4 regions of the Paraliobacillus sediminis genome follow, and region 4 is predicted to be linked to each of the others. Evidence: riboswitches for the same ligand, from Rfam matches in the RefSeq annotation. Region 4 holds a riboswitch; each other region holds the start of a gene.
What was found. A riboswitch is a leader RNA that binds a small molecule or an ion and turns the genes downstream of it on or off. The one in region 4 is predicted to bind S-adenosylmethionine.
Positions count from the first base shown of each region.

Region 1: linked by a shared signal. The riboswitch ahead of D2K60_RS04135 (methionine biosynthesis PLP-dependent protein) and the one ahead of D2K60_RS05490 (methionine ABC transporter ATP-binding protein) in region 4 are both predicted to bind S-adenosylmethionine.
Region 2: linked by a shared signal. The riboswitch ahead of D2K60_RS03805 (bifunctional homocysteine S-methyltransferase/methylenetetrahydrofolate reductase) and the one ahead of D2K60_RS05490 (methionine ABC transporter ATP-binding protein) in region 4 are both predicted to bind S-adenosylmethionine.
Region 3: linked by a shared signal. The riboswitch ahead of D2K60_RS01270 (PLP-dependent aspartate aminotransferase family protein) and the one ahead of D2K60_RS05490 (methionine ABC transporter ATP-binding protein) in region 4 are both predicted to bind S-adenosylmethionine.

Region 1 covers NZ_QJSI01000001.1:958,972-961,176, reverse strand. Annotated here, with positions in the region: gene D2K60_RS04135 (methionine biosynthesis PLP-dependent protein) at 1-839, opposite strand, end outside; SAM riboswitch class I at 913-1,025, opposite strand; gene D2K60_RS04130 (GTP pyrophosphokinase) at 1,195-1,944, opposite strand; gene D2K60_RS04125 (NADP-dependent oxidoreductase) at 2,124-2,205, shown strand, end outside.
Region 2 covers NZ_QJSI01000001.1:880,020-882,224, forward strand. Annotated here, with positions in the region: gene D2K60_RS03805 (bifunctional homocysteine S-methyltransferase/methylenetetrahydrofolate reductase) at 1-1,079, opposite strand, end outside; SAM riboswitch class I at 1,181-1,288, opposite strand; gene D2K60_RS03810 (hypothetical protein) at 1,501-2,205, opposite strand, start outside.
Region 3 covers NZ_QJSI01000001.1:286,716-288,920, forward strand. Annotated here, with positions in the region: gene D2K60_RS01270 (PLP-dependent aspartate aminotransferase family protein) at 1-1,251, opposite strand, end outside; SAM riboswitch class I at 1,327-1,431, opposite strand; SAM riboswitch class I at 1,502-1,602, opposite strand; gene D2K60_RS01275 (NAD(P)H-dependent oxidoreductase) at 1,858-2,205, shown strand, end outside.
Region 4 covers NZ_QJSI01000001.1:1,235,637-1,237,841, forward strand. Annotated here, with positions in the region: gene D2K60_RS05480 (thioredoxin family protein) at 1-205, shown strand, start outside; gene D2K60_RS05485 (TlpA family protein disulfide reductase) at 211-630, opposite strand; SAM riboswitch class I at 754-867, shown strand; gene D2K60_RS05490 (methionine ABC transporter ATP-binding protein) at 959-1,987, shown strand; gene D2K60_RS05495 (methionine ABC transporter permease) at 1,977-2,205, shown strand, end outside.

The DNA of each region.
Region 1 (2,205 bases), 280 kb from region 4:
TTACCGCAGTACAACACATCTTCTATTCGTTCATCTGTTTGTAAAAAGTCTGCTATTCGTTTCCCGTTCTCTTGGTGTTGTTTCATACGTAATCCTAAAGTTTTTAACCCTCTAATTAACAACCAAGCATCAAAAGAGGATAATACCGCACCTGCTGCATTATGAAGTGTAGCAATCTTCTCACATAAAGCTTCACCTTTTGCCACAACAAGACCAGCTAATACATCATTGTGACCACCAATATACTTCGTGGCACTATGGATGACAATATCTGCCCCAAGCTTTATCGGTTGCTGCAATACTGGTGTTAAAAATGTATTATCCACAATAAGTAATAGATTAAAATCTTTAGCTAAAGCCGCATAGCTTGCAATATCAATCTCTTGCATCAATGGATTTGTTGGTGTTTCAATAAATATTGCCTTCGTATGGGGCGTAATACAATTCTTCACTTCTTCAAGATCTGAAAAGGTTGCATATGTTGTTTTAATTTCGTAAGCATCTTGATACTGTTTAAGTATACGGTATGTACCACCATATACATCTTCAGGAACAATCAATTCTGCCCCTGTTTTGAATAATGATAAGACGAGTTGAATAGCTGCCATTCCGGAACTACAAGCAAATCCTTGATCCCCTACTTCTAAATCAGCGATTCCATCTTCTAGTATCGAACGTGTTGGGTTTTTTGTTCTTGTATAATCATAACCAGTTGATCTTCCTAGTGCTTCATGTTGATAAGCTGTTGATAAATAAATCGGTGGGCTTACAGCACCTGTTAAAGGATCACTTTTATTACCAAGTTGTGCTAACTTTGTCTGTAGTTTTTTATCAGTCATGACCACGCCTCCTTTACTAATTGAAAAAAAGGCCTTCTAAGAAGAAGGCCTTTTAAGATTTTAAAAGTCAGTCTTCTCATCTTCAAGACTATAATTCTAGTCTATCTGGAATTAGCACCGGGCCATGCGATATGGCTGGTTGCTGAGACTTCAAAGGGCCAATCCCTCCGTCTCTCTTGATAAGAAATAGTTTATAAAATTTTCCGAAAAATTTAACTTGTTGTAATTCTAATGCATACTAAGAAATAATGCAACACCTTTTTCCAACTATTCAAAAATAGTCCATTAACTGTGAGAATTCAGATCGTTTCAGCCTTAAACCTACTTTCTTAGCAATCGTCCACATTAATATAGCTTATTTTTTATTTTGATAGATCGCGTTTTTTAAGAATTCTAACGGTAAATGGAAACGTTCATCCCTTAACATAATTTCTTCAACATCTTCATCATAACCTACATTTTCTTTAATCTTTTTCATTTCAATATGCAAGTTTTCCATTTTTTTATCTAATTGTGCTGCTGAGGTTGCAGCTTCTTTTAATTCCTCTTTTATATGTTCGGGTATTTCCTTGTTGTATTTATAATAAATTTTATGCTCAAGGCTAGCCCAGAAGTCCATTGCAATTGTTCTAATTTGAATTTCAACGTAGACATGATCTTCGCGGTCTGACATAAAGATCGGAATTTTAATTATCATATGTAAACTTTGATAGCCATTTGGTTTAGGTTTTTTTATGTAATCCTTTACTTCCACAACTTCTATATCTTTTTGTTTTTGCAACATTTCACTAATTACATATATATCTGAGCTAAAGGAGCAAGTAATTCGAATGCCAGCAATATCTCTAATGTTTTTTTGAATATCTTCTAAAGATAATTCATAGCCTTTTTTTTGAATCTTTTTCATAATACTATCTGGTGACTTCACGCGCGACGAAACATGTTCAATCGGACTATAATCATGCATATATTGAAATTCCTGTTTTAATATATCGATTTTGGTATTGACTTCATCTAAAGCAAACTTATAAGACATCATAAAACGCATTAGCTCGACTTTTAATTCTTTTATTAGTTTGTTATCAATTGGTAGATTAATCTCCATCTGTCTTGTCTCCTTTTAATGTTGTAACTAGATTATTCAAATTAACTTCTTATATTGTTACGATTGAAGCCTAACAAAAGATTCACTAATTCTCTCTCAAGCATACTCTTTGCTTTTAGTAGAAGGATTTACTATACTATTCCATACTAAAGAAATACCAATTAAAGGAGCGTTTACATATGAAAGCAGTAGTAATAAATGAATATGGTGATAAGAGTGTTTTACAGGAAGAAGAAATCAGTAAGCCTGTAATCAAAGAGA
Region 2 (2,205 bases), 360 kb from region 4:
GCTAACGAATTATCAGCCATTGTTATTGCGTCAATGCCAACATCTTTTAATGCTTGCACACCTGCTAAATATTCTTTCGTTTGTAAATTCCTTGGTGGGTCTAATTCGACAATAATAGAATGTCTACGTTCGACAATTTGAGCTAGATCCAATTTTTTTCTAGTAGCTGATTCTTTTACTTCTACAATCTGATGGTGCTTAACGTCATTCTTTTCTACTAAAGGTGTGAGACCTTCGATACCTTTTACTAGTGCCTTAATGTGTTCGGGTGTGGTACCACAACAACCGCCAATTAATCGCACACCTTGATTACGAAATTCTCTAGCACATCGTTCAAAATAGTCAGGGTTATTGTTATAGATTAACTTCCCATCACTGTATGCTGGTAGACTCGCATTAGGATAAGCGGAAAGATAAGCCGTCTTTGGTAAGTCAACTGTTTTTAAAGATTCAATCATATAGTGTGGACCTAATCGGCAATTCACACCAATGATATCTGCACCAGCATCGTCTAATTGTGTTAACGCGTCATTTAACGGTGTGCCATTTTCTAATAGACCAATTTCATGCATGGAAATGTTCGTAATAATCGGAAGATCAGTTGCTTCTCTAGCAATGACTAAAACGGTTTTTAATTCTTCAAGGCTATAATACGTTTCTAAAAGAAGCCCATCTACACCTTCTAATAAAAGACAATAAAGCTGTTCACGAAAAATGCGCTTGATTTCCTCTATTGAACCAAGGTTTTTTTGACTTCCGCGAATACCGCCAATTGTTCCAACAACAAATGTATCCTTATTTGCAGCTCTTTTAGCTATTTTTACTGCTTGCGTGTTAATTTCTTTTACCTTATCTTCCAATCCATAACGTGCCAGTTTAATATAATTTGCACTGTACGTATTTGTTTGGATAACATTAGCTCCAGCTTCTACATACGCCTTATGTGTATGATAAATTTCTTCTGGATGGGTTAAATTTAATTCTTCAAAACAACGATCAACACCATGTGAGTATAACAAGGTACCCATAGCACCATCAGCAATTAGAATCTTTTCCTTCAGTGCGGTTAATAAATCCAATCGATCAAACCTCCTTTTTTAGTTTATTACGTCAAAAAACCCCCCTTCAATTAAGAAGAGGGGCAGTATTATAATTGTTTTCTATAATGACAGCCTTACTCTTCTTATCTTTCAAACATACGTCTGACGGAATTGGCACAGTACTTTTATGTAAAAAGTAAGCTGCCGAGGTATCAAAGGGCCGTTCCCTCCACCTCTCTTGATAAGAAGACTAACTATTTAGTTTTATGTTCCCTGTTATAGTAAGTTACATTCTAAAAAATGTCAACAGCTATAATGAAAATATTCAAACTATTTATTCGCTAAATAAAAGTCGTTTGTAATTATAAATATCATTGAATTGATCATAAAAACACATCATTACAGTTTTATCTATTCTACGTTGAAATCTCATCGATCGTTTAAAAGCTACCATAGGACCTTATATTGTGTAATCTGTAAAACGAACAGAATGCCCGTTGATGATTTGCTCTAACTTTCTAGACTTGGAATATGCTAGTTTAATAATATCTTCATGTAGTGACTTGTACATTATAGAAATGGAATCATCGCTAGTTTCGACAACAGTTTCTTGTGCTTTGATATGATTCTGGAATTGGTTAAAATTCATAATAGAAAAGTTTTCAGCTTCCTTTTTAGCGAGAATTTCCACAACAACCGCATGTTGATTGCCGTAACTTTTGACGAAAATAAGGTCATCTTTGTCAGTGATGGAATACGGTTGGTGAAGATAAATCGAGATATAAACGTCCTCAATATCAGCACATATATTTTTCTTTATACGCACCCATTTTGCTTTAGGTAAGAACCCAATAATAAATGGGTAATTAGTTTCATTAAGTTGATGATATAAAGACCCGACCACATTTTTATGATAGATTACCTGACTATTGGGACTTTGATGCCGCGCATCACCTTCTTGATACCCCTCGCCTGGATGAAAGAAATAAAGTTGATTTATCGAAAGGTTATTTTGAACTGGTAGAGAGACCCCCCAGCGATGCTGTTCATTTAAATATTCGTTGGTACGTTCCCACAATCCACCAACAGCATAAGAATCTGTAATATAAGCGTAATGGTGCAAGGCATCAAACGGATTTTCTGACTCTTCAAAACAGACGTTAAC
Region 3 (2,205 bases), 950 kb from region 4:
ATCATCAAGCGATTCAAGACCTACAGACAGTCTTACCAATTCTTCTTTAACGCCTGTTTCAATTAACTTCTCTTTTGATAATTGTTGATGTGTTGTCGAAGCTGGGTGAATGATTAATGATTTAGCATCTCCAACATTGGCTACATGTGACCAAAGCGAGACATTATCAATTAACTTTCTTCCTGCATCTCGACCACCTTTAATACCAAATACAATAATTGAACCGAAACCATTGTTTAGAATTTCCTTTGCTAATGCGTGTGAACTGTGATTTTCAAGCCCGGGATAATCAACCCAGTCAACTGCCGGATGTTTCGCTAAATACGTTGCTAAATTAATTGCATTTTCATTATGACGCTGGACACGTAAATGTAAGGTTTCTAATCCTTGGATAAGTTGAAAAGCATTATATGGGCTCAATGATGCACCAAAATCACGTAACAATTGAACGCGAACTTTTGTACTAAATGCTAACGTTCCAAAATCTGTTGCATAGCGAATGCCGTTATAGCTTGGATCAGGCTCTGTGAAAGTTGGGAATTTTTCTGAGTTCCAGTTAAATCGACCACCATCAATGATAATGCCGCCGATTGTAGTACCATGTCCGCCAATCCATTTTGTAGCGGAATGTACGACAATATCAGCACCAAGCAAAATAGGTTTACACACATAAGGAGTGGCAAAAGTATTATCAATAATCAAAGGTACGCCAGCCTGATGAGAAATTTCGGCAACTTTCTCAACATCTAAAACTTGTAAGTTTGGGTTTCCAATAATTTCACCAAAAACTGCTTTTGTTTTATCTGTAATTGCTTCTTTAAAATTATTTGGATTACTTGGATCAACAAACTTCACATTGATACCATACCGAGGTAATGTAATCGCAAAAAGATTGTATGTCCCTCCGTATAAGTTAATCGCTGCTACGATTTCATCTCCCGCACTGGCTACATTTAAAATAGACAACGTAATCGCAGACATACCTGATGACGTTGCAACTGCTGCAACACCGTCTTCTAATAGAGCTAATCGTTTTTCGAATACTTCAACAGTTGGGTTACCAATTCTAGAATAAATGTTACCTGGTTCATCTAGCGAAAATAATCGCTCGGCATGTTCGGAGTCGTGAAATACATAAGACGTAGTTTGATAGATTGGTACTGCACGTGAACCTGTTGTTGGATCAGGAGCTTGCCCACCGTGTAACGCTAAAGTCTCGATGTCATACGTTGTGTTTTTTTCTTTTGTCATTGTAAAAACCTCCTGTAATGGTGTATAAAAAAAGCCTTCTTCTTTAAGAAGAGGGCGGAATTACATTGCATGCTCTTCTTATCTATCAGAATAAATCTGCTGGAATTAGCACCTTTTAAGAAATAACTTAATGGTTGCTGGGTATCATCGGGCCAGTCCCTCTACCACTCTGGATAAGAGTTATATAGTTTTATTTAAAAATAACACCCACTTTCAACTGACGATGAAAGTGGGTGTTAAACCGCGAATTACTTCATCATCCAAAGCATATGCTTTGCTGGTAGGGGCACCTTGCTGTGCAGGTTGCCGTGGAGTCGTTAAGCCAGATCTTTCGTCCACTCTGTATAAATGATTAATGTTAAATAGAAGTATACCATACATATCTGATGTGTCTAGTAGGTTTTGTGATTTTTTTGAATATTCTCTATAAAAAGTTAGTATCTGTTTATGTACATACTAAGTATTATCAGCTATACGCCAAACATAAAATAGCCAACGATTAGCATGTATTAATGATGAGAAAGTTGAGAAAGAAGGGTACTAAATTACAAAGTTGGAACATATACTAACTAAAAGTTCGCATAAATGTTAGGGGATGAGAATGTAGTGAAACATATATTAATCATCAACGGTCATCAGAAGTATCCACATAGTAAAGGTGATCTAAATCATACTGTCTTTCAAGCAATAACTAAAAAATTAGAAACGGTATATCAAATAGATACAACAATTGTCGATCAGGGCTATGAAGTAACAGAGGAACAGAGAAAGTTCATATGGGCAGATATTATTATTTTCCAAACACCAATTTATTGGTTTAGTGTACCAGGCAAATTCAAAACATATTTCGAACAGATCTATAAGCGAGATCTCTTTTTTACTGGCGGAAAAGGTTATGGCCGTGGAGGATTGTTGACGGATAAACAATATATGTTCTCTACAACATGGGGTGCA
Region 4 (2,205 bases):
AAAGATATTAGAAGAAATTGAAGTAGCATCAAAAGGCAATGTAACATTCTATGAACTAAATGCCGGGTTGTTTCCTGAGGTTATGCAACAAAAAAGAATAGAAAGTGTTCCATGTCTGCTGATTACCACTAACGATGAGCCTAGTAAAATATACTCGTTTGAATCGTTAGGTGAATTAAACAGTCTATTACATTCAAATCGATAAACCTATTATTTAGGGATGATATCGCCTACTGTTGTAACGATATCCAGAAAATCGGCTTTATCACTAAATTGTTTGTAAATATGTCCGGTTGAATCAATTAATACAGTAGTTGGAACACCATGACAGTGAAACAAGTTATATACTTCTGTTCCGTTATCCATTAAAGTTGGCTGCTTCAAAAATTCTTTAGTAAAACCTACTGCTGCTGATTGGCTACGTTCTCTACCAGTAACATTAATCGTTAGCATTTTCACTTTTGAATTGTTTAATGATCGATATAATTGCTCTTTTTTAGGTAAATCAATGCTACAATCTAGACACCATGAAGCCCAAAAAGTAAGTATTACAATACTGCCAATATCATCTTTTAATTGATAATTCCCTTTTTTATTTAGAAAAGGTAGTACAAAGTTTGGTGCTAGCATGTAAATCATCCTTTTGATTCATTATTGTTGTTATTTTAACATACCTTAGGCTGATAAAATATGTTGACAATGATTATTTAGCTATGTTAAAATCACATTTAATTAAATAATTACATACATTATCTCTTATCAAGAGAGGTGGAGGGACTGGCCCGATGAAACCCGGCAACCGTTAAGCAAAATTTTTGTTTAAAAAGGTGCCAATTCCTGCAGAGCAATTGTTTTGGCAGATGAGAGAACAGGAAAGTTATAATCGCAATCAAAAGCGCGTCTTTCTGTTCTCTGGAACAGAAGGGCGTTTTTTAATTTTTTAGAAAGAAGGAATAGTATGATTTCAATTCAACACTTATCAAAAGTTTACCAAACAAAATCCTCAACTATTCAAGCAGTAGATGATTTAAGTTTAAATATAGATAAAGGCGAAATATTTGGTGTTATTGGATACAGTGGAGCTGGTAAAAGCACCTTTATCCGTTTGATTAATCGGTTGGAAGAACCATCAACAGGTGATATAGTTATCGACAATCAAAAAATAACGACATTGTCCAAAAAACAATTAAGGCTTTCACGTCAAGAAATTGGGATGATTTTTCAACATTTTAATTTGTTGTGGTCCAGAACAGTTCGAGATAATATTGCCTTACCATTAGAAATAGCTGGTCTATCAAAGCAAGAGCGCAACAAGCGTGTTGACGAGTTAATAGGACTTGTTGGTTTAACCGGTAGAGAAGACGCATTCCCATCGCAATTGAGTGGTGGACAAAAGCAACGAGTTGGAATTGCAAGAGCTCTAGCAAACAAACCAAAAGTGCTTTTATGTGATGAAGCAACCTCAGCACTTGATCCAGAAACAACAGACTCAATTCTTTCCTTATTAGTAGACATCAATCAAAAACTTGGTTTGACTATTATACTAATCACACATGAAATGCATGTTATTCAAAAGGTTTGTCATCGTGTTGCGGTAATGGAAGAAGGAAGAATTGTCGAACAAGGGGAAGTAGTCGAGGTTTTCTCACATCCAAAACAGCCTGTAACAAAGAAATTTGTCGAACAGGTAATGGGTAAGCCGGATGATGAGATTACGGAAGAGACATTAATACAATCTGTTACAAAAGGTAAGGTTTTACGTTTACACTTTGTTGGTGAAACAGCAAATCAAGCAGTAATTAGTCAAGTTGCTAAAAGGTTTGATGTAGAAGTTAACATCTTACATGGTAACGTTAAGCAAACACAGGCAGGTGCTTATGGCACGTTATTTGTTAATATAATAGGTGAGGAATCTGTAATAGATGAAGCGATAGGCTTTATTACTTCTACATCTGTTGAAGTGGAGGTGAAAACCAATGCTAACTAATCTCTTTCCAAACGTTGACTGGATGGATTTATTATATGCAATGGGTGAGACATTTTATATGACACTAATTGCTTTAATAGGAACAATGATTTTCGGTATTATTTTAGGCTTATTATTATATCTAACAGCGACTGGTGGCATTTGGGATAATAAAATAATAAATTCAATTGTATCGTCTCTCGTTAATGTATTTCGTGCAATACCGTTTGTTATTTTGA